3 regions of the Halomonas sp. ANAO-440 genome follow, and region 3 is predicted to be linked to each of the others. Evidence: predicted binding sites of a transcription regulator. Region 3 holds the regulator's gene; each other region holds the start of a gene.
The links. The regulator sigma-54, encoded in region 3, starts transcription at its own class of promoters, with help from an activator protein. The targets are predictions, from matches to a motif close to TGGCACNNNNNTTGCTNT.
Positions count from the first base shown of each region.

Region 1: KZO25_RS19450 (P-II family nitrogen regulator) is a predicted target of sigma-54. The motif match lies at 2,866-2,883, and genes of this name have one in related genera.
Region 2: glnL (nitrogen regulation protein NR(II)) is a predicted target of sigma-54. The motif match lies at 2,890-2,907, and genes of this name have one in related genera.

Region 1 is NZ_JAHXBV010000046.1:86,712-96,331, forward strand. It holds gene KZO25_RS19435 (ferredoxin--NADP reductase) at 1-317, shown strand, start outside; gene glnK (P-II family nitrogen regulator) at 667-1,005, opposite strand; gene KZO25_RS19445 (ammonium transporter) at 1,162-2,412, opposite strand; gene KZO25_RS19450 (P-II family nitrogen regulator) at 2,467-2,805, opposite strand; gene KZO25_RS19455 (accessory factor UbiK family protein) at 3,091-3,444, shown strand; gene KZO25_RS19460 (YifB family Mg chelatase-like AAA ATPase) at 3,517-5,022, shown strand; gene KZO25_RS19465 (hypothetical protein) at 5,053-5,550, opposite strand; gene KZO25_RS19470 (alpha/beta hydrolase) at 5,547-6,524, opposite strand; gene KZO25_RS19475 (malate synthase G) at 6,825-8,999, shown strand; gene KZO25_RS19480 (PaaI family thioesterase) at 9,170-9,583, shown strand.
Region 2 is NZ_JAHXBV010000028.1:16,075-25,694, reverse strand. It holds gene KZO25_RS16575 (deoxyguanosinetriphosphate triphosphohydrolase) at 1-268, opposite strand, end outside; gene ntrC (nitrogen regulation protein NR(I)) at 341-1,753, opposite strand; gene glnL (nitrogen regulation protein NR(II)) at 1,746-2,819, opposite strand; gene KZO25_RS16560 (DUF4124 domain-containing protein) at 3,071-3,616, opposite strand; gene glnA (glutamate--ammonia ligase) at 3,808-5,214, opposite strand; gene KZO25_RS16550 (hypothetical protein) at 5,791-6,249, shown strand; gene KZO25_RS16545 (tripartite tricarboxylate transporter permease) at 6,251-7,774, shown strand; gene KZO25_RS16540 (Bug family tripartite tricarboxylate transporter substrate binding protein) at 7,943-8,914, shown strand; gene KZO25_RS16535 (tripartite tricarboxylate transporter substrate binding protein) at 9,071-9,620, shown strand, end outside.
Region 3 is NZ_JAHXBV010000002.1:185,008-194,627, forward strand. It holds gene pmbA (metalloprotease PmbA) at 1-762, shown strand, start outside; gene KZO25_RS01850 (HPr family phosphocarrier protein) at 808-1,077, opposite strand; gene rapZ (RNase adapter RapZ) at 1,080-2,000, opposite strand; gene ptsN (PTS IIA-like nitrogen regulatory protein PtsN) at 2,040-2,516, opposite strand; gene hpf (ribosome hibernation-promoting factor, HPF/YfiA family) at 2,522-2,830, opposite strand; gene KZO25_RS01870 (RNA polymerase factor sigma-54) at 2,940-4,358, opposite strand; gene lptB (LPS export ABC transporter ATP-binding protein) at 4,518-5,243, opposite strand; gene lptA (lipopolysaccharide transport periplasmic protein LptA) at 5,251-5,778, opposite strand; gene lptC (LPS export ABC transporter periplasmic protein LptC) at 5,775-6,398, opposite strand; gene KZO25_RS01890 (KdsC family phosphatase) at 6,403-6,960, opposite strand; gene KZO25_RS01895 (KpsF/GutQ family sugar-phosphate isomerase) at 7,052-8,062, opposite strand; gene KZO25_RS01900 (calcium/sodium antiporter) at 8,095-9,042, opposite strand; gene KZO25_RS01905 (ABC transporter ATP-binding protein) at 9,186-9,620, shown strand, end outside.

The sequences.
Region 1 (9,620 bases), on a different contig from region 3:
ACTTCATCCAGAATGAGCTGCCGGCCCACGAGTACCTGGGCGACGAGATCAGCGAGAAGCTGGTCTACTACCCCACTGTGACCCGTGAGGAGTTCCACACCATGGGGCGACTGACCGACCATATCCGCAGCGGCAAGCTGGCCGAGGATACCGGCCTGCCCCAGATGGACCCCAAGCAGGATCGCGCCATGATCTGCGGCAGCCCGGCGATGCTAGACGAGACCAGCGCCCTGCTCGACGACCTGGGGTTCAATATCTCGCCACGCATGGGCGAGCCCGGCGATTACGTGATCGAGCGGGCCTTCGTCGAGAAGTAAATCCCGCCACTGACGGAAAAACCACCTGTGCTGACAGGTGGTTTTTTCTCGTTCATCGCATTTTTGGCGTGAACTTGCTCTGCATAGGCTGCATTGCGGAAGGGGGCTCGACGACAGCGACGCAGGCGCTCCTTGTTGGAGCGCTGGTTCCCATCGCGACTGGCGCCGATAGGCGCCCGGCGGAGGCTGCCGCGCTGGCAATAACCGCGACCATCGGTAACGCCGCCGGGAGTCCTTCGGCCTCCAGTCGTGATCTGAAGATACTCCTACAGCGCGGCCATGACTTCCCTTGCCATTTCACGCCAAAGTGTGAAGATCCTTTTTGGTTGGCGCCGCCTATTTTCTCTTACTACACGGCATCCTTGCCGGTTTCGCCGGTGCGGATGCGAATCACCTGTTCCAGCGGCGTGATGAAGATCTTGCCGTCGCCGATCTTCCCCGTATTGGCGACCTGGGTGATGGCATCGATGACCTTCTCGGACATCTCGTCATCCACGGCGATCTCGACCTTCACCTTGGGCAGGAAGTCGACCACGTACTCGGCGCCCCGGTAGAGCTCGGTGTGACCTTTCTGGCGGCCGAAGCCCTTCACCTCGGTCACGGTGATGCCCTGAACGCCGATTTCGGAGAGCGATTCGCGAACGTCGTCGAGCTTGAATGGCTTGATGATGGCGGTCACCAGTTTCATGGTCTTTTCCTCGTAATTCAGGGAGGGCTCGCTGGGTGCAGCCCCTCGCAGTGTGGGGTTTCGTTGGGTTCAAGCATACACCGCGACGAGCGGGAATAAAAAAGCCCCCTCGGAAGGGGGCCAGGTGGAGCACGCCAGCTCACGGGGTCTGCGTCGTTACTTGTTGGCGACGCTGAACTCGGGGTAGGCCTCCATGCCGCACTCGGCAATGTCGACGCCCTCGTACTCTTCTTCCTCGCTGACCCGAATGCCCATGACGGCCTTGAGTATCAGCCAGACAGCCAGGCTGGCAAGGAAGACCCAGAGGAAGATGGACAGGCCGCCGATGATCTGCGGGCCGAAGCTCGCGTCGCCGTTGGTGAGCGGTACGGCCAGCAGGCCCCAGATTCCGACGACACCGTGAACCGAGATGGCACCGACAGGGTCATCGATCTTCAGCTTGTCGAGGCCGACGATGGCGGCCACGACGATGGCGCCGCCCACGGCACCGATCAGGGTGGCGCCCAGCGCCGTCGGCTCCAGTGGCTCGGCAGTGATGGCCACCAGGCCGGCCAGCGCGCCGTTGAGGGCCATGGTCAGGTCGGCCTTGCGGAACCACACCTTGGCGAGGATCAGGGCAGTGATCACCCCACCGGCAGCGGCGGCATTGGTGTTGACCAGAACCTGGGCCACGTTGTTGGCAGAGACCACGTCCGAGAGCTTCAGCTCCGAGCCGCCGTTGAAGCCGAACCAGCCCATCCACAGGATGAAGGTACCCAGTGTGGCCAGCGGAAGGTTGGCACCGGGGATGGCGTGGATGCTGCCGTCCTTGCCGTACTTGCCCTTGCGAGGACCGAGAACCAGCACCCCGGCCAGGGCTGCGGCGGCACCGGCCAGATGCACGATGCCGGAGCCGGCGAAGTCGGAGAAGCCCATGGCGTCCAGCCAGCCTTCGCCCCAGGTCCAGTAGCCCGATACCGGGTAGATGACGCCGGTCATCACCACGGCGAAGGCGAGGAAGGCCCACAGCTTCATGCGTTCGGCGACGGCGCCGGAGACGATGGACATGGCGGTTGCCACGAACACCACCTGGAAGAAGAAGTCGGCGCGCATCGAATAGTAGGGTGCATCGTCGCCACCGGCGGTGACGGCCGCCACGCTGTTCTCGCCGCCGATCAGGAAGCCGAGGTTGGGCAGGATGCCGCCTTCATTCCCCGAGTACATGATGCTATAGCCCACCAGCAGGTACATGGTGCAGGCGATGGCGAACAGCGCGATGTTCTTGGTCAGGATCTCGGCGGTGTTCTTGGAGCGCACCAGGCCGGCCTCGAGCATCGAGAAGCCCGCAGCCATCCACATCACGAGCACGCCACAGATCAGGAAGTAGAAGGTGTCGAGCGCGTAACTCAACTCTGCCAGTTCAGTCATTGGAATCTCTCCAGAGCCCTTGAAAACAGCTTGTCATTGCAAGCGGTGTCGTTATCAGACGGCGTCGGCGCCACGTTCGCCGGTACGGATGCGGATGACATCCTCCAGCGGCGTGACAAAGACCTTGCCGTCGCCGATCTTGCCGCTGTTGGCAGCGTTGCAGATGGCCTCCAGTACGCCTTCCAGGCGCGCATCATCCACGGCGACCTCGACCTTTACCTTGGGCAGGAAGTCGACCACGTACTCGGCACCGCGGTAGAGCTCGGTATGCCCCTTCTGGCGACCAAACCCCTTCACTTCGGTCACGGTGATGCCCTGGACGCCGTTGTCGGCCAGCGCCTCGCGGACGTCGTCCAGTTTGAATGGCTTGATGATGGCGGTAATGAGCTTCATCTCGAATCTCCCGGCTTGGATGGCACGACGGCGCTCTGCCGTCGGATGAGTTACGCTTGCCAAGCGATATGCGTGCCGGTTTGTTATAAAGTTGATTAATTTCATATTGTTACAATATGTTTTCCCGTTGCATTCCTCGCCGCTGACGGCCTATGCGAAGCGCCCTGCACCACAATGATGCCCGGCAATGGTGCAGGTGCTTCGCAATGGGGCGGCAAAGGAGAATGCGCGAGTCAAGGCCGTTGCGTATCCTGTAGACAAACTCAATGCGTTGGAGAGAGAACCATGGCGAGTCAAGATCCCATCAGCCGGCTGGCCCAGCAGCTGGGCGAGCGACTGCAGGGTGCCTCACAGGCACCGGAGGAGATCCACAAGGGGGTGCAGCAGGTCGTGCGCGGTGCCTTCGATCGCCTGGATCTGGTGTCCCGAGAGGACTTCGACATCCTCATGGACGTCATGCAGCGCACCCGCATTCGCGTGGAAGCGCTGGAGCAACAGGTAAGCGCACTCGAGGCGGCGCTGGCATCTCGCCAAGACGAGGTGACCTCATCAGGCGAGGCAACAGCAGCCGGCAAGGCACCGAAAGTCGACGACGGCCATCCCGAGGAAGACGCTGGCGGCGGCGAAGCGGGGCGTTGACGGGCCGCTCGGCGGTCTTTATGCAGCAGTGCTAATCTATAGCGATCAAGCACACTGACTGCGAGGGACCGCATGATGCTGGCAATCGTTGCCACCCGGGCCGGACTGGGGCTGGAGGCCCCCGAGGTTCTCGTCGAGGTACATCTGGCCAACGGCCTGCCGGGCATGACCCTGGTCGGCCTGCCGGAGACTGCGGTCAAGGAGAGTCGCGAACGGGTGCGCAGCGCCCTCACCAACGCCGGCTTCGACTTCCCCAATACTCGTCGTATCGTGCTCAACCTGGCGCCCGCCGACCTGCCCAAGGTCGGCGGGCGCTTCGACCTGCCCATCGCTCTGGGCATCCTGATGGCCTCCGGCCAACTGCCCGGCGATGCCCTCGATGGCATCGAAAGTGTCGGTGAACTGGCGCTGGACGGTCGGCTGCGCCCGATCAGCGGCGTGCTGCCGCTGGCCCTGGCTGCGCGCAGGGCGGGGCGGAAGCTGATCGTGCCGCGGGAGTGTGCCGATGAGGCCGCCCTGGCCGGGGACCTTCAGGTGCTCCCCGCCGACCACCTGCTGGAGGTGGTCGCCCACCTGCTGGGACAGACACCCATTGTGGCGCACCAATTGGAAGCGCCGCCGGGGTCATCGGTCATCGAGGGGGATCTAGCCGAGGTGAGGGGCCAGCACCAGGCGCGCCGGGCGCTGGAGATCGCCGCCGCGGGAGGCCACAACCTGCTTTTCTCGGGCCCGCCAGGCACCGGCAAGACCATGTTGGCGAGCCGCCTGCCGGGCATCCTGCCGCCATTGACCGAGGAGGAGGCCCTGGAAGTGGCCGCCGTCCGGTCGGTCTGTGGCCTGCCGCTGTCGGAGCAGTGGGGGCGTCGCCCCTTTCGTGCGCCCCACCATACCGCCAGCGCCGTGGCCCTGGTGGGCGGCGGCTCCTGGCCGCGTCCCGGTGAAATATCCCTGGCCCACCAGGGGGTGTTGTTTCTCGATGAGCTGCCCGAGTTCAGCCGCCATGTCCTCGAGGTGATGCGCGAGCCCATGGAGTCTGGACAGATCCATATCGCCCGGGCCAACCACGAAAGACGCTTTCCCGCTAGATTTCAGCTTGTCGCCGCCATGAACCCTTGCCCCTGCGGCCACCTGGGGGACCCCCGCCAGGCCTGCCAGTGTACCGCCGCTCAGATCCAGCGCTACCAGTCGCGACTCTCGGGGCCGCTGCTGGATCGAATCGACCTGCAGGTGGAGGTGCCGGCGCTGCCGCCGGAACAGCTGACCTCCCGCGAGACGGGGGAAAGCTCGGCGGAGGTGCGTGAGCGAGTCATGGCGGCCCGCGAGCGCCAGTATGCCCGGGGGGCGCTCAATGCCTATCTGGGGAGCCGGGAGCTGGAGGCGGCCTGCGCCCTGTCGACGGCGGATCGTGCCTGGCTGGCCGGGGTGCTCGAGCGGCTGCGGCTCTCCGCTCGGGCCTATCATCGAGTGCTGCGGGTGGCGCTGACCCTGGCCGACCTTACCGGCAAACCGCAGCCGGAGCGCGGCGAGCTGATGGAGGCGATCGGTTATCGGCAACTGGATCGTCAGCGCCAGGGCTAAGAGGCTGTTTACACGCTACTGCGCTGAGGCCTATAGCGCCGTGGCATCGAAGGCGCCCTCGATCTCGGTCTCCCACAGCGCGCTGTCGGCATCGGGGCGATAGAGCGACAGGGTAAGACGGTAGGGCAGCAGTTCGCGGTCGGAGAGCTGCAGGCGCGGCGCAGTGGCTTCCAGCCGGCTCTCCAGGCGCCACTGATGATCGCCGCTATCGCCGGCCATGGCGGGGCGCCAGTCCAGCACCTGCGGGCCATCCGAAATCCGCAGCATGGCCCGGGTGAGATTTTCCAGAAAGCGTTCGGAGGCGATGCTCAGACTGGTATCCACCGAAGGCGTATCGAGCAGCAGCACCTGCTCCTGGGGGGGCTGTATTTCGGCCACGTTCATCAGGCGAACGGCGGCACGGTCGCTCAGGTTCTGCAGGGCTCGGCGAATCGGGTCGGGCTCGGGAGGCTGGGTGGCGCAGCCCGCCAGTAACAGGGCCGTCACTAGCAGCGTGGTGTATTTCAGTATCGGACTGAATTTCGTCATCGGGGCAAAGGCTCGTCGGCAATCTGGGAGGGAAGCTCGAGATCGACGATGAAGTCGTCCAGGGCCGCGAACAGCGTATGGCGGATGGCCTCCGCTTCATTGACCAGATGATGACGCGCTTCCGGGTGGCGATGAATTTGCGCATTGGGAAACTTGCGCTCCAGCACCGAAAGATTCCACTCCCAATCCACGGTCAGGTCCTGCTCTCCCTGCAGGATCAGGGTTGGTAGCTGGCTGGGGGGAAGCGCCAGCATCTGCGGCATCCAGCGACGCATGGCGCTGACCCAGATCATCGACAGGTGCTCGGGCTGCAGTGGGTCCTGCTCACGCAGGAAGGCGGCGAACTCGCTATCGGTGGAGTTTTCCCGGAACCGCCGGGGCAGTGTGCGCACGAAGGGGCCGACCAGCAGATGCAGCCAGCTCGACTGGGACCAGCCCGAAGGGCGTACCAGTGGCGCCAGCAGAACCAAGCCGGACCAGTGCCCATCATCGGGTCGGCTGAGGGCATCGGTGGCGAGGATTGCCGCGCCGGTGCTCTGGCCCACCCCAAGCCACGGTTTTGGTGCAAGGCCACGGTCGCTCAATTGATCCTGCAGGGCGCGCAGGCACTCCCCATAGTGGTCGAAATCGTCGATGCAGGCGCGTCGCCCACTGGAGAGGCCGTGGCCCGGCAGGTCCCAGAGCACCACGCGCCAGCCGCGCTCCAGCAGGCGCTCCAGCAGGTGGCGATACAGGCCCAGATGATCGAAGTAACCGTGAACCACGAAGGCGGTGCCTATCGCCTGGCGAGGGCTCCAGACCTGGGTCCAGAGCTGATAGCGCTCCGTCTCCAGATACCCGACATAGAGACCCACGTGCTCGGTCAGCAAGGGTGACAGCCCATAATAGTCGAGGTAGTCGGCCAGCGGCTCTCCGGCATCCGAGCCGAAGGGGGCGATGGGCCCCAGGGCCTGCAGTGGGGTGAAGTCGGTCATCATGTCCTCCGACAGGTAAGCCGGTTGTCTTGCGAGTCGTTCATGGCTGCTGGCAGTCGAATGGCGCTGAAGCCGCAGTTTACACAGGAGTCGTCTAGCCTAGCGATAGGCATGGGGCAAAGTGGCTTGACCAAATGGTCAAAACTCTTCCCCTTAACCCTATGTCTAGTGCGCCTGACCTTTCACTTGGGTTTACATATGGAACGATTTTCCACAAAATTGGCGCCATAGAGTGGTTTCACCCCCACGGATTGCGGCTGCGGATTGTGTCTCGTCCGTCGCCATCACGAGGAGATTCCCATGTCAGAACGCATCACTCGCCACCGTCTTCAGGTGGCCGCCGAGCTGGACGCCTTCATTACCGAGCAGGCCCTGCCGGGCACCGGCATCGATGCAGAAACTTTCTGGGCGGGCGTCGACGCCATCTTTCATGATCTGACAGCAAAGAATCGGGATTTGCTCGCAGAGCGCGAGAGTCTGCAGCAGCGGCTCGACACCTGGCACCGGGAAAACCCCGGCCCGGTGAGTGATATGGCTGCCTACCGCGGCTTTCTGAAGGAGATCGGCTACCTGGCGGATGCTCCTGCGCAAGTCAAGGTCACCACCGGTAACGTCGATAGCGAAGTCGCCATTCAGGCCGGCCCGCAGCTGGTGGTGCCGGTGAGCAATGCCCGCTATGCGCTGAATGCGGCCAACGCACGCTGGGGTAGCCTCTACGATGCGCTGTACGGTACCGATGCCATCTCCGAAGAGGATGGTGCCGAGAAAGGCTCGAGCTTCAACCCCAAGCGCGGTGAGAAGGTCATCGCCTATGCCCGTGGTGTGCTGGACCGCGCCGCCCCGCTTGCCACCGGATCGCACCGCGAAGCCGTGAAGTATGTCCTGCGTGACGGCCACCTGGTGGTGACCCTTGAAGGCGGCCGCGAGACCGGCCTCAAGGATGCCGGCAAGCTGGTGGGCTACACCGGCGAGGCGGCAAGCCCCGATTCGGTGCTGCTCGCCAATCATGGCCTGCACCTGGAGATCCAGATCGATCCGACTCACCCGATCGGCAAGACCGACCCGGCCGGCGTCAAGGATCTCGTGGTGGAGGCGGCACTGACCGCCATCATGGACTGCGAGGACTCCGTGGCGGCGGTGGATGCCGAGGACAAGGTGGGTGTCTATCGCAACTGGCTGGGCCTGATGCGGGGCGACCTGGAAGAGCAGGTCGCCAAGGGTGACAAGACCATCACCCGCCGCCTGCATGGCGACCGGGACTACACCACCCCCGATGGCGGCCAGCTGACCCTGCCGGGCCGCTCACTGATGTTCGTGCGCAACGTCGGCCACCTGATGACCACGCCGGCGGTGCTCGATGCCGACGGCAATGAGCTGCCGGAGGGCATCCTCGATGCCATCGTCACCGGCCTGCTGGCGCTCCACGATCTCAACAAGGGAAGCGATGCGCCACGTAACTCGCGCGCCGGCTCCGTCTACATCGTCAAGCCCAAGATGCATGGCCCGAAGGAAGTGGCGTTCTCCAGCGAGCTGTTCGGCCGCGTGGAAGACCTGCTGGGCATGGCCCGCGATACCCTCAAGATGGGCATCATGGACGAGGAGCGTCGCACCACGGTCAACCTGAAGGCGTGTATCGCCGAGGCCACTTCCCGGGTGGTGTTCATCAATACCGGCTTCCTCGACCGCACCGGCGACGAGATGCACACCGCCATGGAAGCGGGTCCGATGATCCGCAAGGGCGACATGAAGAACGCCGCCTGGATCGCCGCCTACGAGAAGAACAACGTTCAGGTCGGCCTGGCCTGCGGCCTGCGCGGCCGCGCCCAGATCGGCAAGGGCATGTGGGCCATGCCGGACCTGATGGCGGCGATGCTCGAACAGAAGGTCGGCCACCCCAAGGCCGGGGCCAACACCGCCTGGGTACCGTCGCCCACCGCCGCCACACTGCATGCGCTGCACTATCATCAGGTCGATGTGACCGGCATACAGCGTGAGCTGGAAGCCCAGGGCGAACCGGACCTGCTCGATGACCTGCTCTCGGTGCCGGTGGCCGCCGAGGCGAACTGGTCCAGCGACGAGATCCAGCAGGAGCTCGACAACAACTGCCAGGGCATCCTCGGCTACGTGGTGCGCTGGGTCGAACACGGGGTGGGCTGTTCCAAGGTGCCGGATATCCACAATGTCGGCCTGATGGAAGACCGCGCCACCCTGCGCATCTCCAGCCAGCATATCGCCAACTGGCTGCACCATGGCGTGGTGGATAGTGCCCGGGTCCAGGAAACCCTGGAGCGCATGGCCAAGGTGGTCGACGAGCAGAACGCCGGGGACCCCACCTACACGCCGATGAGCGCCGACTTCAAGGGCTCCACGGCCTTCCAGGCCGCCTCCGACCTGATCTTCAAGGGTCGCGAGCAGCCCTCCGGCTACACCGAGCCGCTGCTGCACCACTGGCGCGCCGTACACAAGTCGAAGTAGGTCTGCGTTGGCCCCCGATGGGCCGCACGCCAGGCGTCACGCCCCCGCGACCCAGCCGCGGGGGCGTTTTCGTTGATGCTGGCGACGTTCGACGACTGGGCGGGGCGGGTCGCCTCGTTTATCGTGGTCCGATCGTCCCACGATTACCTCTTTCCCCAGGGAGCCATGCCATGACCGTGATGACCGCCGCCGCCATCGAAGACTTTCTCGACGAGATATTTCCCCAGCGCGCGGGGACCATCGAGGGCGTCGGCCCGATGCGGGCCACCATGAGCCTGGCCATCGAGGATGAGCACCTGCGGCCCGGGGCCAGCGTATCGGGTCCGACCCTGATGGGACTGGCCGACGTCTGCCTCTACGTGGCCATCCTTGCCCAGATCGGCCCGGAGCCCATGGCCGTGACCAGCGACCTGCACTGCCGCTTCCTGCGCCGGCCTCGGGGGGATCGCGATATTATCGCCAATGCCCGCATCATGAAGCTGGGCCGTCGTCTGGCGGTGGGCGAGGTGCAGCTGTTCTCCGCCGGCGACGAAGCGCCGGTAGCGCTGGTGACGGCAACCTATGTGCTGCCCGACAGCGACTAGGCACTGTCCGAGACTGGCTGCGTTCGGTGACTTTGCT
Region 2 (9,620 bases), on a different contig from region 3:
ACCGCTCGCGCAGCAGCTCGCCGACGATCATGCCCAGCGAGCGCCCCACGCAGCCCACCTCCAGGGAATGGGTCAGCCGGGTGTGGATATGGTCGTTGTCGGTGAGGGGATGCACCTGGGTCTTGCGCCCCAGGCGGCGAAAGGAGCCGGAAAAGACGATCCGGTCATGATCCTTGTGGAAGGGGCTGCGACCGATCTCATCACGGCCGGCGCGGCCGCCGTAGAGTCGCGAGGGGTCGAGCAAGCGCTGCCAGTGCATCTGCGTCATGGGCTATCTCTCCTTGAAGCCCCCATTCTGGCACCACAGTGGCGGTAAAGGCCACGCCCCGGTACCGCCTTCTCACTCCCCGTCGGCCAATGCCGGCAGCAGTGTCTTGAGCTTGCGGGTCAGTGTGTTGCGCCCCCAGCCGAGCAGCTCGGCGGCCTCGCCCTTGCGCCCACCGGTATGTTTCAGCGCAGTCTCGATCAGGATCTTCTCGAAGTCGGGAACCGCTTCTTCCAGCAGATGGGTGTGCCCGGCGGCCAGCGCCCGGTCGGCCCAGTCGCGAAAGGCCGCGCGCCAATCGCCATTGCCCCTTTCCGCTGCCTCCGGCTCACGCAGCTCCGGCGGCAGGTCCTCGATCAGGACCTCGCGTCCGGATGCCATCACCGTCAGCCAGCGGCAGGTATTCTCCAGCTGGCGCACGTTGCCGGGCCATGGTAGCCGGGTCAGGTGGGTCTCGGCATCCTTGGTGAGCACCTTGACGTCGGTCGACAGCTCCTTGGACGCCTCGGCCAGGAAGTGCCGCGCCAGCCGCGGGATATCCTCGCGCCGCTCGGCCAGCTTCGGCAGATGCACGCGGATCACGTTGAGGCGATGGAAGAGATCCTCACGAAAGCGTCCGTCCTCGACCAGGGTCTCGAGGTTCTGATGGGTCGCGGCAATGATGCGCACGTCCACCTTCACCGGCGTGTGACCGCCGACCCGGTAGAATTCGCCGTCGGCCAGTACCCGCAGCAGCCGGGTCTGGGTCTCGGCAGGCATGTCACCGATCTCGTCGAGAAACAGCGTACCGCCATCGGCCTGCTCGAAGCGCCCCTGGCGCTGGGCAGTGGCACCGGTAAAGGCCCCCTTCTCATGGCCGAACAGCTCCGACTCGATCAGGTCACGTGGTATCGCCGCCATGTTCAGCGCGATGAACGGCCTACCCGCCCGCGGGCTGTGCTGATGCAGGGCGCGGGCCACGCGCTCCTTGCCGGTACCCGACTCACCGTTGATCAGCACCGTGATGTGGGAGTGCGACAGCCGGCCGATGGCGCGAAACACCTCCTGCATCGCCGGGGCCTCGCCGATGATCTCGGCATCCAGCCCCTCGGGCACGCTGACCGGCCGCTTGCGCTCCCGGGCATGGGCGACGGCACGACGCACCAGCGCCAACGCCTCGTCGACGTCGAAGGGCTTGGGCAGGTACTCGAAGGCACCGCCCTGATAAGAGGCAACCGCACTATCCAGGTCGGAGTGTGCGGTCATCACGATGACCGGCAGGTCGGGATGCACATCCCGCACCCGTGACATCAGGTCCAGGCCGTCGATGCCCGGCATGCGAATATCGGTAACCAGTACATCCGGCGGGTCGTCCAGCAGCCGGCTGAGCGCCAGGTCGGCCCGCTCGATGCATTCGACATCGAGGTCGGGCTGGGCCAGGGCGCGCTCCAGCACCCAGCGAATGGCACGATCATCATCGACGACAGCGACACGTGCGACATCAGTCATGGCGCCTCTCCAGGGGTATAAGCAAGCGAAATTCGGTATGACCAGGGCTGGATTCGCATTCGATCAAGCCCTGATGTTGATGCAGGATGCCCTGCGCGATGGACAGCCCCAGTCCGCTGCCTTCGGCACGGCCCGACACCATGGGGTAGAAGAGCGTCTCCTGCAGGCTCTCGGGAACGCCAGGGCCGTTGTCGATCAGCGCCACCTCGCAGACCAGGCGATGTCTCTCCGCACCCAGCGTGAACTGACGCCGTGCCCGGGTTCTCATCAGCAGGTGCGGCTGTTCCGTGCCGGCCTCTGCCATGGCTTCCACGGCGTTACGTGCCACGTTCAGCACGGCCTGGATCATCTGCGCCTCGTCACCCGGGAAGTCGGGCAGACTGGGGTCGTAGTCACGCTCCACCTGAACAATCGGAGTCTCGGCCATCAGTAGAGTACGCACCCGCTCGAGCACTTTATGGATGTTGAGCGGCTCATGGCGCACCAGTTGGTTCGGGCCCAGCATGCAGTCCACCAGATCCCGCAGGCGGTCCACCTCCTCGACAATGATACGGGTGAATTCGGCAAGCGCGGGATCATCGAGGTCACGCTCCAGCAGCTGCGCGGCGCCGCGGATCCCCCCCAGCGGGTTCTTTACCTCATGGGCCAGGCCACGGGAGAGCACCTTGATCGCCTCCTGCCGGTTGAGCAGCGCCTCCTCCCGGGAGATACGCAGCAGACGGTCGCGTGGCTCCATCTCGACCAGAAGCTCCTCGTCCGAAAGCGGCGTCACGGTATAGTCGATGGTGATCACCGCACCGGTTACAAGCGCCAGCCTCACCTCCCGCTGAGTGAAGGGATGGCCATCATCGCGTGACTTGGCCAGCACCGCGCTCATGCCATCGTCCTCGGTGACCAGCGTCGACAGCCGCATCCCCTTCACGCGCCCAAGACTTACCGCCAGCAGTGCTTCAGCGGCGGGGTTCATCCAGCTCAGGCGCAGGCTGCCATCCAGTAGCAGCACCGCAGTGGTGAGGTGTTCCATCAGACGTCGATGCATTGGTCTTCTCTTGGTGTGAACACGCACCCGTTTCGCGCAGCCGGCGAAACCCCTGTGCAAGCCAGGATTCCTGTAACTACCCTAGCCACTCCTAGCTAAAGCAAGAACCGCGCCAATCTTGAAACCCACGGCTTGGCGCCGTTTCAGGGCATCGTGGCGGCCATGACCTGCACTATCATGGTGCAATAAAGAAGTGTCCACCAGCGTGGGGCGGGGAATCGCTCACCCTTGGGGCACGGGTGGGTGAAAGGAGGGCGAACCGGGGAACCGAGCCCGCCTCAACCGGCAGGAGATCGCCGAACATGGAGCGTCACCGGCTGGGTGCGATGGCGAATCTCACCGACCCCATCCAGCAGCTCAGCCTGGATCACGTACTGGCCACGATCGAGATCGGTGAGCATGAAGACAGCGGTGTGCATCGCGGTCTGGCTCACCCTGCCGTTCACCAGCAACCGGGCCTGATGGTCGGGCCGCAGCTCAGGCTCGATGGTAAGCTCCACCTGCACGTTGCCTGCATGGCTGGCGGCCAGCTCAGCGCCATTCGCTGGCGAAGCGATACGAAAGACATCGTAGGGCATGAAGGGCTGGCCCGGGGATGCGCTGGCACGCGGCGCAACGCCCTCCACCCGCGGCGGCTCTGCACTTCCGGGTAGCTCCCGGGAGGGCACCACCGTGAGCGGCGCGAGCTCCACCGGCTCGCCACCTCCGCCCGGACTGTCGGTGAAGATCACGTTGCCCTGGGAGTCGACGGTGCGATAGATAGTTGTCGCCAGGGCAGAGGAGGCGACCAGCAGCCCAATGATTACCAAAAGCGCCTTCTTCATGAGGATCGGTCTCCTTCGTCAGCGCCCCGTATCGGTTGGACGTCACGGTCGGCTGCCTGTCGTATCAAGCCATGGAGTCCAGTGTACGACAAAAAGGGGCTCCGCCTAGATGAACGGAGCCCCTTTGATTGTCAGACACCGAAGCGTCCGAGCGCCCGATCCGCCTTGCCGGACCGGGCGCGCAGCATGCCTCAGCAGCTGTAGTACATGTCGAATTCGACCGGATGCGTACTCATGCGGATACGCTCCACGTCTTCCATCTTGAGCTCGATATAGGCATCGATCATGTCATCCGTGAAGACGCCACCCTCGGTGAGGAAGGCACGATCGGCATCCAGCGCCTCCAGGGCCTGATCCAGGCTACTGGCCACGGTCGGAACCTTCTTGCCCTCTTCCGGCGGCAGGTCGTACAGGTTCTTGTCCATGGCATCGCCGGGGTGGATCTTGTTCTTGATACCGTCGATACCCGCCATCAGCATCGCCGCGAAGCACAGGTAAGGGTTGGCGGTCGGATCCGGGAAACGGCACTCGACGCGCTTGCCCTTGGGGCTGGCGGTGTAAGGAATGCGAATGGAAGCGGAGCGGTTGCGAGCACTGTAGGCCAGCATGACCGGCGCCTCGAAGCCAGGAACCAGACGCTTGTAGGAGTTGGTCGAGGCATTGGTGAAGGCGTTCAGGGCACGGGCGTGCTTGATGATACCGCCGATGTAGTAAAGCGCCATTTCAGACAGTCCGGCGTACTGGTCACCGGCGAACTGGTTGACGCCATCCTTCCAGAAGGACTGATGCACGTGCATGCCTGAACCGTTGTCACCAACCAGCGGCTTGGGCATGAAGGTCGCAGTCTTGCCATAGGCGTGAGCCACGTTATGCACGACGTACTTCATCTCCTGAAGCTCGTCGGCCTTCTTCACCAGGGTGTTGAACTTGACGCCGATCTCGTTCTGGCCGGCGTTGGCCACCTCGTGGTGATGCACTTCGACGGTCTGGCCGATGGCCTCCAGGGTGTTGCACATGGCGCCGCGAATATCGTGGAAGCTGTCCACCGGCGGCACCGGGAAGTAGCCTCCCTTGACCCGCGGACGGTGGGCCAGGTTGCCACCCTCGACCTGACGGTCGGTGGACCAGGCGCCCTCTTCAGAGGAGATCTTGAACATCGCCCCTTCGATATCGGTCTTCCAGTGCACCTCATCGAAGATGAAGAATTCCGGCTCCGGGCCGAAGAAGGCGGTGTCGCCCAGGCCGCTGGACTGCAGGTAGGCTTCCGCCCGCTTGGCGATTGAGCGCGGGTCGCGCTCGTAGCCCTGCATGGTGGCGGGCTCGATGATGTCGCAGCGCAGCACGATGGTGGCGTCTTCGGTGAACGGATCGAGGAAGGCGGTACCGTCTTCCGGGCGCAGGATCATGTCCGACTCGTTGATGCCCTTCCAGCCGGAGATGGAGGAGCCATCGAACATCTGCCCGTTCTCGAAAAATTCGTCGTCCACGTCACGCGCGGGGATGGTGACGTGCTGCTCCTTGCCTTTGGTGTCGGTGAAGCGCAGGTCAACCCACTTCACGTCGTTTTCTTCGATCAGGGCGAGAGTCTTGGCAGACATAATGTCCTCCATTTGAGCGAGTTTGGCTCGATTCGTTGGCTGATGGTCCACTGGCACTGGCATCGACCCAGCGCATGTTGTAGCACGCTGTGAGCTTGGTGCCCACGATCACCATGCGCAGGCATGGGAGCTGGCCAACCTAATGCAGGCAGCGTGCCAACACTGCACCATCACAACCCATAATTTTTTTATCCATATGTTTTAAAATGTTTTTTTGATTCTTGCGAATACCCTTCCTTGCACCAGAAACGCTACCCGAGCCATATGGCAGGAAGGAGAAGGATGTTTTTGCACCACAATTGACCATGATCAGCGCCTTCTGCACCGCATTGATGCACTATTTTCACCCAACCCCTGCTGTATAGTGGCTGTATGGTCAAGAACCATCCGCCCCATTAACGTTTAATTTCCGTCGCAGCCAGTGTTTGAGGGGGTGCCCCGCAGCAGATAGTGTCGTCGGCTAGCCATTTTGTCAGCAAAACAATACGTGGAAGGCAGTGAATTCAAGCAAACTTTCTGTTCAAGACATTTGCTGCCCGCCTCGAACCGTCACCCACACCACAAGACCTACACCACATGACCGATATGCCACGCAAGAATTTCTGGTCTGGAATCGGTGTTGCCGCCATCGCGGTGCTGCTCCTCGCCTGGGTCATTCCCACCTACGGCGGCCGCGGCTTCGCCATCGGCATGCCGCCCAAGGCGCTGGCCACCCTCGGCGCCTGGCTGATGCTCGGCTGCGCCGGCCTGCTGACCCTGGTCAGCGCCATAGCGCTCAAGCGCGCCGGAAAGCCCTTCTTCTCCATTCCGCCGGCCGGCCACCTCTGGCATCAGGTATGGCCGTTCCTGTATGTGCTGGGCTTCATCGTGCTGATCGATCGCTTCCCGTTGACCTGGGTCGCACCGCTGCTGATCGGCGGCCTGCTGCTGCTGCTCGGTGAACGACGCTGGTATGTGGTGGTGCTCACCGCCACGATCCCGGCGGCCGGCCTCTATGGCCTGACCGCCCATCTGATGCGCATTGGAGTGGTGTGACATGATCGGTTTCGACGCCATTCTCGCCTCCTTCGCGGCGGCCCTGCACTACGAATCCATCGCCATCATCCTTGGCGGCGTGCTGCTCGGCTATATTGTCGGTGTCATTCCCGGCCTCAACCGGGCCGTGGCCATCGCCATCGCCATTCCGCTGACCTTCTACATGTCGGCCTATGCCGCCATCGCCTTCCTGATCGGCCTGTCCAAGGGCACCGCCGCCGGCAGTGCCGTCTCGGCCATCCTGCTCAATACGCCCGGCGAGCCCTCATCGGCGGCCACCTGCCTCGATGGTTATCCCATGGCCCGCGACGGCAAGCCGCGCAAGGCACTCAAGGTAGGCCTGCTGGCCTCGGTAATCGGCGATCTGCTGGCCACCCTGCTGTTGATTGCGGTGGCCATTCCGTTCGCGTCGGTGGCGCTGAAGTTCGGCCCCTACGAGCTGGCCGCCATCCTGATCTTTGCGCTGGTCTTCATTGCCGCCATGGCCGGGGGGTCGTTCCTCAAGGGACTGGCGGCCGGCGGCATGGGGATCATTCTCGGCACCGTAGGACTCGACCCGGAAACCGGGGCGGCGCGCTTGACCTTCGGCTACGCCGAGCTGATGGAGGGCGTGCCGATCCTGCCGCTGGTGATCGGGACCCTGGCACTCGCCGAGATGTTCGTGCAGCTCGACGAGTATCGCCGCAACAAGGGCGCCAGCGTGATCAAGCTGAGCGACGACAAGGCGGACGATCTCTCCTACCGAGAGTTCAAGGGCACCCTGCCGACCATCCTGAAGAGTACCGGGGTGGGGGCCTTCGTCGGGGCGCTGCCGGGCCTGGGGCCGTCGGTAGGGGCCTTCATGGCCTATGGCCTGGCCAAGCGCAGCGCCAAGGATCCCGACAGCTTCGGCAAGGGCAACCCCAATGGCATCGCCGCCGCCGAGGCGTCGGACAACGCAGTGATCCCGGCCAGCTATATCCCCCTGTTCGGCCTGGGCATCCCCGGGAGCGTCTCGGCCGCCCTGCTGGTGGGTGCCTTCATGATCCACGGCATCCAGGTGGGGCCGCTGATGTTGCGCGACCACCCGGAAATGCTCTTCACGCTGTTCTCGGGGATGATCGTGGCGAGCCTGTTGATGCTGGCAGTGGGCTGGTATGGCCTGCGTATCTTCGCCCGGGTCACCAGCGTGCCGCCGCATATCGTCATTGCGGTGGTGATCTTCCTCTGCCTGGCCGGCATCCAGGTGCAGGGCTATGGCACCTTCGGCCTGGTTACGGTATTCGTCTTCGCGATCTTCGGCTACTTCCTGAAAAAGTTCGATTACTCCTTCGTCACCTTCCTGGTGGCCTTCATCGTCACGCCCATGCTGGAGATGAACCTGCGCCAGTCGGTGATCCTTTCGGGCGGTGAGATCGGCATCTTGCTCGATCGGCCCATCGCCCTGGCCTTCATCGTCTTCACGGTGCTGATGGTGCTGCACCTTGGCTGGAGCAGCTATCGCCGTCGGATGAAGGCGCGCTACAAGGCCAGGACAGATAGTTGAGTCGGCCGTACTGCAACCGCGCAAGGCAGTGAAGCAGGACACGCAGCAAAACAACGACGCAAGACACGAAGCAAAACAACGAAGCAAAACAACGAAGCAAAACAACGAAGCAAAACAACGAAGCAAAACAACGAAGCAAAACAACGAAGCAATAAAGAGGGTTACACCATGAAAATGAAGCTACTCACGACCGCCATCCTCTCTTCCGCCATGGCGCTCGGCATGGCCGGCACGGCCCAGGCCGACGAGTTTCCCACCAAGCCGTTGACCCTTGTCGTCGGCTTCGGCGCCGGTGGCAGTACCGATATCCAGGCCCGCGTGCTGGCCAACGTGCTGGAAGACGAACTCGGCCAGCCGGTCAACGTAGTCAACCAGCCGGGGGCCGGTGGCGGCGTGGCACTGGCGCGCCTGGCCAACAATACCGACGAGGGCTACACCTTCGTCTTCGGCACCTCCATGACCATCACCTTCGGCCCGCTCTCCACCGAGACCACCTATCAGTTGGATGACTTCCGCTACGTGGCCGGCGTGACCCTGGGCCAGTCGGCCATGGTCACCGGTGAGGACCGTGAGTTCGGCGATACCTGGGAAGGCCTGATCGAATATGCCCGCGAGAACCCGGGCACCAGCTATGCCACCCAGACCGCACTGGATCGCATGATCATCGAGTACATCGCCCGTCAGGAAGGCCTCGACCTGCGAATCGTACCCACCGCCGGCGGGGCCGGCATGGCGCCGCTCATCCTCTCCGGCGACGTGGATTTCGGCTACAGCGGGGGCACCCACTCCGGCTATGCCGACAGCGGCGAGATGCCGGTGCTGCTGAGCCTGGCCGAAGATCGCCTGGTTGCCTTCCCCGACGCCCCGACCCTGCAGGAAGCCGGCTACGACATCAACGCCGCCGAGATCCGCGTGGTGATGGTGCCCAAGGACGTACCGGACGCCCACGTGGCGCGACTCGCCGAGGCACTGGAAGCGGCAACCCAGGACGAGCGCTTCATCGAGATCACCGAGGAGCGCATCCTGATGCCGGTGACCTACATTCCCGAGGATGAGGTCACCCAGACTCTCGCCGATCAGGTCGAGGGCTACAAGGCCCTGCTGGAAGAACTCGGCGGCCTGCCCGAAGACGAGGAGTAATCGCTCAGGCGCCAATCTGTCCACAAAACCTGCCCGCCGCTCCGGCAACCCGGGAACGGCGGCAAAGGCGAGCTGAAACCGGCCTGAACGGCCCACCGCTCGCGCCACTTTGGCCTTGCTATCCGCAAGGCCATCAAGAAACGAAGAGGTCCAACAATGAAAATGAAGCTTCTGAGCACTGCCATTCTGTCCGCCAGCATGGCCTTTGGCACCATCGGCCTGGCACAGGCCGACGAATTTCCAACCAAGCCGCTGACCCTCGTCGTCGGTTTCGGTGCCGGCGGCAGCACCGATATCCAGGCCCGCGTGCTGGCCAACGTGCTGGAAGAGGAGCTCGGCCAGCCGGTCAACGTTGTCAACCAGCCTGGCGCCGGTGGCGCCGTCTCGCTGACCCGGCTGATGAACAACCAGGATGAGGGCCATACCTTCGTCTACGCCGGGACCAACGGTACGCTCACCTTTGCACCGCATGCCCACGACACCGATTTCACGCTGGATGACTTCCGCTATGTCGCCAGCATCACCACCGTGCAGCACGCCATTGTCACCGGCGAAAACCGTCCCTTCGGCGAAAGCTGGGAAGACCTGATCGAGTACGCCCGCGAGAATCCGGGCACCAGCTATGCTACCCAGCACGCCCTGGATCGGCTGGTCATCGAATACATCATGGAGCAGGAAGGCATCGACCTGCGCATCATTCCCACCT
Region 3 (9,620 bases):
GAAGGGGGCATGCAGCGCGACTACGACTATACCAGTGCCCGCGATCCGCGGGATCTGCTGGCACCCGAGGCTGTCGGACGTTCGGCGGCGGAGAAGACACTGCGCCGCATGGGCTCCCGGCGGCCTGATACCGGGCGCCTGCCGGTGCTGTTCGATGCCACGGTGGCCAGTGGCCTGATTGGCCATCTCATGAGTGCGATCGCCGGGGGCTCGCTGTACCGGCAGGCCTCCTTTCTCTGCGACCGCTTGGGCGACGGGCTCTTCCCGGCCTGGTTCTCCCTCTATGAGCGGCCCATGGAGAGGGGCGGCATGGCCAGCTCCCCCTTCGACAATGACGGGGTCCAGACCCGTGACAACGTTTTCATCGAGAATGGGCAACTGGCCAGCTACATGCTGTCCGCCTACAGCGCCCGGCGTCTCGGCATGCAAACCACCGGCAACGCCGGCGGTGCGCGGAACCTGCGTATCGACGCTCCGCTGGCAACCCGCGACGAACTGCTGGCGCGCATGGGCCGCGGGGTGCTCGTCACCGAGCTGATGGGGCAGGGGGTCAATGGCGTCACCGGCGATTATTCCCGGGGCGCTGCCGGCTTCTGGGTGGAGAACGGGGAAATCCAGCACCCGGTGGAGGAGTTCACCATCGCTTCGAATATGGAAGCGATGTTCAAGGGGCTGGCCGCGGCCGGCAGCGATATCGACACCCGTGGCAGTATCCATTCCGGCAGCTGGCTGATCGATGAGATGACCATCGCTGGAGGCTGAGGCGGGCCATCAGGGGCGCTGTGTCACGTCCAGGGGGAGGGGTGCTTAGGCATCCTCTTCGAAGCGGGCATCGAACAGGGTCTCCAACGCATCGAGGACCTGTTCGGCGTCCTCTCCCTCGGCGCTCACCGTCAGCTCGGTGCCGCACGGGGCGCCGAGCATCAGCAGTGACATGATATTGCAGGCGTCGGCATCCTGGCCGCCACGGCTGACAGTGACGCGTGCCTGGTAGGGTTGGCAGCACTGCACCAGCTTGGTGGCCGCTCTGGCGTGCAGGCCACGCTTGTTGGTCAGTGTTAGCTTGCGGCTGGCCACGCTTACGACTCCTTGCGTTCAGGCTTTCCCGGAGCGTCCTGTGGTGAGGGGGAGACCGGCGTGTGTATGCCGAGCTCCCGGTGGCGCAGGCGAACGTCAGGCTGCAGCTGGGCCAGGTGGTGTGCCAGCCGTTCGGCAAGGTATACCGAGCGATGCTGTCCACCGGTGCAGCCGATGGCGACGGTGAGATAGCTTCTGTGGCTGCTGCGATAGGCGGGGAGCCAGCGCTCGATCCAGCCGATGATGTCGTCAAGCATCTCCCCCACCAGCGGATACTGCTCCAGGAACTCAACGATGCTGGGCTCGCGGCCGGTGGCGGAACGCAGCCGCGGGTCCCAGTAGGGGTTTGGCAGGCAGCGGGCATCAAAGACGATATCCGCATCAAGGGGCACCCCTCCCTTGAAGCCGAAGGACTCGACGGTAAGCGTCAACTGATCGGGCCGATGGCTGGCAACCTGGTCGGTGATGCGGCCTCGCAGGTCATGGACCGAAAGCCGGGAAGTGTCGATGATCAAGTCGGCCAGATTGCGAATGTCGCTCAGGGTGGCGTCTTCCGACTCGATTGCCTCTCCCAGCGTCATGTCGCTGCCACGCGTCATCGGATGGCGTCGCCGTGTGGCCGAGTATCGCTCGATCAGAATTCTTGCATCTGTGGTGAGGTATATTACCTGGCAATCGATCTTGCGGGCGCGCAGCTCCTCGAGCAGACGGGGGAAGCGCTCCAGGGCATGGGGGAGGTTGCGTGAGTCGATGCTGACAGCAATGGAGGATTGTCCGGACGGTCCGCTGGGCAGTTCTTCCACCAGCGATCCCAGCAGCATCGCTGGAAAGTTGTCGATGGCGTAGTAGCCCAGGTCTTCGAGCGCCTGCAGTGCGATCGACTTGCCGGAGCCGGAACGGCCACTGATGATCACGAGCTGCATGCGGGTCTCCTGGTTGGCTGGCCGGGCGGCCCGGGAAGGTCAGAGCGGCGTCGGCGTCTGTCGTCGAATGGCTTCAATGAGCCGCTCGTGGAGCTCACGTTGGCTGTTGCTCTTGCGCAGTGCCACTCGAGTGTCGACATCGTTCATGATGCTGGCCACCTGGCTGAGTAGCGCCAGATGTGTATCGTCCGCCTCTTCCGGGACCAGCAGTACGAAGACCAGGTCGACCGGCTCTCCGTCGATGGCGTCGAAATCGATAGGCTCCGCCAGCTGGAGGAAGGCCGCGACCGGACTGTGACAGTGGGGGCTCCTGGCGTGAGGAATGGCCACCCCATTGCCGATGCCCGTGCTACCGAGGCGTTCTCTGCCGATCAGGCGGGCAAAGACTTCCTGGCTGTCGAGGCTCGGCGTGTTCTGTGCGATGAAGGTGCTGAAGAATTCCAGCACCCGTTTCTTGCTGCCACCGGGGACGCCGAACAAGGCGCGCTCCGGCGGCAGAATGGTTTCCAGTGTCATGGCAATCAGCGAATGCCGGCGCCCTGGGCGCGGGCCTGGGCTTTTTCCTTGTGTTTGACCAGTTGACGGTCGAGCTTGTCGGTCAGTGCGTCAATAGCGGCGTACATGTCGGGATCGGTGGCCTCGGCATGAAGGTCGGCGCCGGCAGCATGCAGGGTGCAGGCGGCCAGTTGACGCTCCTTCTCTACCGAAAGCGTGACCTGGACGTTGGTGATGTTGTCGTAGTGGCGCTGCACGCGGGTCAGTTTTTCGCTGACGTAGTCACGCAGGGCATCGGTCAGTTCCACATGGTGGCCGGTAATATTGACTTGCATGACAGGCTCCTTCGTCCTTCGGGTGGTGCCTCGATTGTAACCCTTTTTGAGGCCCTGCAAACCCCTCCCTTTCCGGTTTCCTGCGAAGGGTCAAGAGAGCGGGCTGGGGTCAGCGAAATCGCTTGCGCTCGCTTGAGGAGGGTATGCCCAACGCTTCCCGGTACTTGGCGACGGTTCGCCGCGCAACGCGGATGCCGTCCTCGGCCAGCAGATCGACCAGGCGACTGTCCGACAGCGGCTTGCGGGGCGGCTCGTCCTGTACCAGCTTGCGGATCCGGGCACGGATCGCGGTGCTGGAATAGGCGTCGCCTTCGCCTTCTCCGCCGCCGACATGGCTGGAGAAGAAGAACTTGAGTTCGAACACGCCGCGCGGCGTGTGGATGAATTTCTGGGTCGTTACGCGAGAGATGGTCGACTCATGCATATCCACGGCCTGGGCAATATCAGCCAGTATCAGTGGCCGCATGGCCTCCTCCCCCTGCTCGAGAAAGTCGAGCTGGCGGGCCATGATCTCGCGGCCGACCCGCAGCAGGGTGTCGTTCCGGCTGGCCAGGCTCTTCATCAGCCAGCGCGCCTCCTGAAGGTGATCCTTGAGAAACTGGTTGTCCTGGCTCTTGTCGGCGCGCCTTACCAGGGCCACGTAATCGGGCTGGATGCGCAGTCTTGGCAGGGCGTCGGCGTTGAGCTCGACACGCCAGCCGCGCTCGTCATGGCGAGCGAGCAGGTCGGGGGTGATGTAATTGCCACTCACCTCGGCGAACTCGCTGCCCGGGCGCGGGTCCAGCGAGCGAATCAGACCGATCACCTCCTCCAGGGCCTCATCGTCCAGCCCCAGGCGGCGCTTGAGCAGTCGGCGATCGTCGCTGGCCAGGGCTTCGAGGAACTGGCGGACGAGGCGCCTGGCCTGGGGGAGCAGCGGGGTGTCGTCGGGTAGTGCCGCGAGCTGCAGCATCAGGCATTCACGCAGGTCCCGGGCAAAGACACCGGTAGGTTCGAATTGCTGCAGACGCAGCAGCACCTGCTCGACCTCCCGGGTTGGCAGGCCCTCGAGGCCCTGCTGGCGAAGCCCGTCGCGAATCTCTTCCAGCGGCTGCGCCAGGTAGCCGGTGCCGTCCACGGCATCGATCAGGCTCTCGGCGATCTGGCGCTGGCGCTCGCTGAGATCGGTCATCGCGAGCTGCCAGATCAGGTGGCTGGCCAGGCTCTGCCCGGCGGCCTGGCGTTCAAAATCAGGTCCTTCGCCGCTGCCCGAGCTGGCGCCATGGTCGGGGTAGGTGTCAGACCAGTCGCTGTCGGTGGAAAGTTCAGAGGGAATTTCGCTGGCCCAATCGTCGTCTTGGACCGCTTCGGCGGTCTGTTCGCCGAAGCCGTCGTCGAGTTCCAGCATGGGGTTGGTTTCCAGCGCCTGCTGGATCTCCTGACGCAGATCGAGCGTCGAGAGCTGCAGCAGCGCAATCGCCTGCTGCAGTTGGGGCGTCATGGTCAGCTGAGTGCCGACACGGAGTTGCAAGGATGCTTTCATGGCCATGAGAATAGGGGGCTCATCTGCCGAAAAAAACCACCCTAGCCCCCAATGGTTCGACTTGCAAGTGGTTTGAGTGCAATAAGCATGCCATCCGCAATTTCCGTGCCGAATATGCATGTTTATATTGACAGCAGGCAGTTGTGTTGATTCGAGTCGCCAGGTTTAGAGACGGAAGTCCTCGCCGAGATAGACCTCACGCACCCTGCGGTTGGCGAGAATGGCATTGGCATCACCTTCCGCAATGATCTGCCCGTCTCCGACGATGTAGGCGGTATTGCAGATATCCAATGTCTCGCGCACGTTGTGGTCGGTGATCAGGACGCCGATATCACGCGCCTTGAGCTGACGGATGATGCCTTTGATTTCACCAACGGAAATAGGATCCACGCCAGCGAAAGGCTCATCGAGCAGGATGAAGGCCGGCTCGGTGGCCAGCGCCCTGGCGATCTCCACCCGTCGCCGTTCGCCGCCAGACAGGCTCATGCCGAGATTGTTGCGGATATGGGTAACATGAAAGTCTTCCAGCAGCTCTTCCAAGCGCGCATGACGGCCTCGTCGGTCCAGGTCCTTGCGCGTCTCGAGAATGGCCATGATGTTATCCGCCACCGAGAGCTTGCGAAAGATCGAGGCTTCCTGGGGAAGGTAGCCAATGCCGGCGCGGGCTCGCTCATGCATGGCCGACCCGCTCAGGTCCAGGTCGTCGATATGCACTTCACCGGCGTCGGCGCGGACCAGGCCAACGATCATGTAGAACGAAGTGGTCTTGCCGGCACCGTTGGGGCCGAGAAGGCCGACGATGCTGCCCTGCTCGATGGAGAGGCTGATGTCGTGTACCACACGGCGACGCTTGTAGCTCTTGGCCAGGTGAGTGGCTCTCAGGGTCTTCATTACCACGTCAGCGCTCCGGTTGCAGGGTCATGCGAATCCGCTGGCGCCCTTCGACACCTTCGCTCTCGGCACGAGCCTGAACCACGCGGCGATCGAGGAAGTACTCCAGATAGCCGCCATCGAAGGTATCGCCCCGCTGATGCAGCTCGGCCCTGTCGATCAGTTCGACGCGGCGCTCGGCGACATGATAGATGATGGTTCGCCCCCAGCCACGCACCACGGGTTCGTCCGGGTCGGGCTGCTGCTCGATATAGGCGCGCTCGCCGGTGGCGATGGCGCGAGTCAGTTCGCCAGCCTGGTTGCGGCGGATCTCGACCCGGTTGCCGGTCAGTTGCATGGTCCCCTGGCGAATGTCCACGTCACCGGTATAGACGGCGGTGCCGGCGGTGTCGTCGAGATCGAGCTGGTCGGCCTCGACTTCGATAGGTTGGTCGGCGTCTCGCTGCTGGGCCAGGACCGGGCCGCTTCCCCACGCCATGCCAACCAGCGCCAGGGCGATTAGCATGCGGGCGGTTGGGAACTTGAATTGCTTCATGGCGTGACATCCTCTGGTTCGATGGCTTCGGCCTGGCCCTGCTGGGCGCGCTCCGGGGGGTGGTGGCCGCGAACATTGTCGGTCAAACGTGACCGGTTGTCATGGATCCAGGCATCGAAGCGGTCGCCGCGCATGTGTTGGGGGGGCTGCTGGAGCAGTGCCGGGGTGTCGCTCCAGGCGTGCCCGACATTGGCGTCGAAGTGCAATATTTCTGTGTCGAGCTGCCAGCGTTCCTCGGGGGCGAACAGTCGGGCGTTGCCGGTCAGTGTCAGTGGATTGCCCCCGGGGCCAAGTCGCCCTTCGTCGCCGTTGGCAATCCAGCGCCTACCCTCTCGATCGATCAAGTGGGCCACCGGGGTTACCGCTCGGGTGACATCATCGTGAGGAGTATGCACCAGGCGCGGGCTGTCCAGGCGCTGGTGGGCACGGCCCTGGGCGTCGAATCGCGTCAGCCTGGCTTCTTCGAGGTAGTAGTCAGGTTCGCCGGCCTCGTCGGTGGGCACCGGGCCGGGAGCGGGAGTCTGCCAGGGCGCTAGCCACGCCAGCAGTGCTCCCAGGCCAATCAGGATCAGCAGGAGCCATAGTCGAAACGAGGGGCGGGGCAGGCGCTTGGGCAGCATGGGGTCAGTGCTGGACGTGAAGATAGGTGTCGACCAGGGCGTCTCGGTGTCCCTGGGCTTCGAGCAGGGTATCGCAGATCTCGCGAACGGCCCCGTGGCCACCGCTGCGTAAAGTGACCCAGTCGGCCAGGGCGTGAATGTAGGGAGGGGCTCCAGGGACGGTGATCCCAATGCCGGCCCGCTGGATGGCGGCCAGGTCGGGAAGATCGTCGCCGCAATAGGCGACCTGCTCCAGAGAGAGGTTCTTGCGTCGGCAGAGTTCGCGCAAGGTGGCCAGCTTGTCCTCACAGCTCTGGAAGACGTGGTCGATGCCCAGCGCGGCAGCGCGATGACTGACCATGGAGGATTCTCGACCCGTCAGCAGGGCAACCTGGATGCCGGCGCGCCGCAGCAGCTTGATGCCCAGCCCGTCCTGGGTATGGAATGCCTTGATCTCAACGCCGTCGGCCTGGAAGTAGAGTCGTCCGTCGGTCAGTACCCCATCGACATCGAGGGCCAGTAGACGGATCTGGCGTAGACGGTCGAGGAGCCGGGGGTCGTTGATCGGAGTTGCCAGAGCCATGGGCTCTCCTTGTGGTTCAAAAGGTCAGTGGTTCAAAAGGTCAGGGGTTCAAAAGGTCAGGGGTTCAAAAGGTCAGGGGTTAAATGGGTCGTCAGATCACGCCGCTGCGCAGCAGGTCGTGCATGTGCAGGGCACCGACCGGATGTCCTTCTTCGTCGACCACGGCCAGGGCCGTGATCCGATTGTCCTCCATGACGCGCACCGCCTCGGCGGCCAGCAGGTCGGGGGCGATGCGCTTGCCGGGGCGAGTCATGACGTCATCGACACTCAGTTGGCTGAGGTCGGTATGCTGGTCCAGGGTGCGGCGCAAGTCGCCATCGGTATAGACACCAATCAGTCGATTCTGCACGTCCACCACACAGGTGAAGCCGAGCCCCTGTCGGGACATCTCCAATAGTGCGTCCCGCAGCGGGCTGCCCATCGGGACGCTCGGCAGTCGCGTACCCTGATGCATGAGATCGGCGACCCGTAGCAGGAGCCGCTTTCCCAGGCTGCCTCCCGGGTGTGAGCGGGCGAAGTCCTCAGCGGTGAAGCCGCGGGCTTCCAGCAGGGCGACGGCCAGGGCATCTCCCAGGGCTAGCGCCGCTGTGGTAGAGGCGGTGGGGGCCAGGTCCAGGGGACAGGCCTCACGGGCGACGGCGGCACTCAGGTGAGCGTCGGCATGGCGGGCCAGCGTCGACTCGGGGTTCCCCGTCATGCTGACCAGCGGCGTGCCCATACGCTTGAGTAGTGGCAGAATCGCCGTGACTTCTCCGGTTTCACCGGAGTTGGAAAGGGCCAGCACCACATCGCCCGGAGTGATCATGCCGAGGTCGCCATGGCTGGCCTCGCCGGGGTGGACGAAGAAGGCCGGAGTCCCGGTGCTGGCCAGGGTCGCGGCGATCTTGCCGGCAATATGGCCCGATTTTCCCATGCCGGTGACGACCACCCGACCCTGGCAGGCAAGCATGAGCTCACAGGCATGATCGAAATGGCTATCCAGTCGATCGGCAAGGGCGCCGATGGCCTGGTGTTCGATTTGAAGCGTGCGACGGGCGCTATCGCGCAATGGCGATACGTCGGCGGGATCGGCTTGATGTGGAGAAGCAGCGTCTATGGTCATGATGATGATTGTTGCCCGTTGTGGCGTTTCACTCAAGGAGCGCCGTTGCCGACAAGCCCCAGCCAGCCCAGATAGGCGAGATAGCACCCCAGCAGCAGGCTGGCAGGCAGACGCTCGATGCGGCCTTGGCGCTGCCACAGAAGCAGCATGGACATGGCCAGGGTCAGCAGCAGCATGATCGGATAGTCGCGGCTTGCCGCTGCCGCATCGATCGGCCCAGGTGCGAGCAGGGCAGGAATGGGCAGCACTGCCAGCAGGTTGAACAGGTTCGAGCCGATGACATTGCCGATCGCCAGTTCATGGTGCCCCTTGAGGGCGCTGGCCACGCAGGCGGCCAGCTCCGGCAAGCTTGTGCCGATGGCCACGACGGTCAGGCCGATGATCAGCTCACTGACGCCCATGCCCTGGGCCAGTTCACTGGCGCCCCAGACCAGTATGCGGGAACTGAGTGCCAGCAGCAGCAGCGTGCCGACCAGCCAGCTAAGCGCCCGTGGCAGCGCCAGGTCGGGTATATCTCCCATCGGGGCGACGTCCGGGGTATCGGCACGAACCAGCCACCACAGGCTGAAGATCAGCAGGAGGGAGAGAAACAGTGCGTCGAAGCGTCCCAGGATGCCGTTGGCCAGGGCATAGCCTGCCAGTCCGGTGGCGCCAAGAAGCAGCGGCAGCTCGCGCCGCACCAGAGAGAAGGGGACGGGGATCGGTCGAACCAAGGCCGTGATGCCGAGAACCAGGCCGATGTTGGCGATATTCGAGCCAAGTGCGTTGCCGGTGGCCAGGTCGGGGATACCATCCAGTGCTGCGAATACCGCCACGACCATTTCCGGGGCCGAGGTCCCCAGCGCCACCACGGTCATGCCAATCAGCAGGGGACTCAGGCCGGTGCCGCGCGCCGTGGCTGCGGCAGCGCCGACGAAACGATCGGCGCTCCAGACCAGACCGATGAGGCCGACAGTGGCCATGAGCAGGGGGATCAGCATGAATAAGGCGGGGCCGAGGCATCGAGGAGGCGTATATTAGACGTGCTGGCGGGCCCGGGTGCAAGTGCGGCCTGCGTTGGGCTGGCGCCCTGCGACCCGGTTAGGATACGATGTTCGATAATTTTTTCGATGGACGTCTCGCAATGACCGATTCCCCCTTCGTGGTGGTGGAGGGTCTGCATTTCGCCCGGGGGGAGAAGGACATCTTCCGCGGCGTGGAACTGCAAATCCCGCGGGGCAAGATCACCGCCATCCTGGGTCCCAGCGGTACGGGCAAGACGACCCTGCTCAAGCTGATTGGCGGGCAGCTCGCCCCCGATGCTGGTTGCGTCAGTATCGACGGCGAGGATGTGCATGCCCTGTCCCGAAAGGCGCTTTTTCGATTGCGGCGTCGCATGGGCATGCTGTTCCAGAGCGGTGCACTCTTCTCCGATCTCAGCGTATTCGAGAACGTGGCTTTTCCCCTGCGCGTACATACCGATCTGCCCGAGGCGATGATCCGTGACGTGGCGCTGATGAAGCTGCAGGCAGTCGGGCTGCGCGGCGCGCGCGACCTGATGCCATCGGAGCTTTCCGGG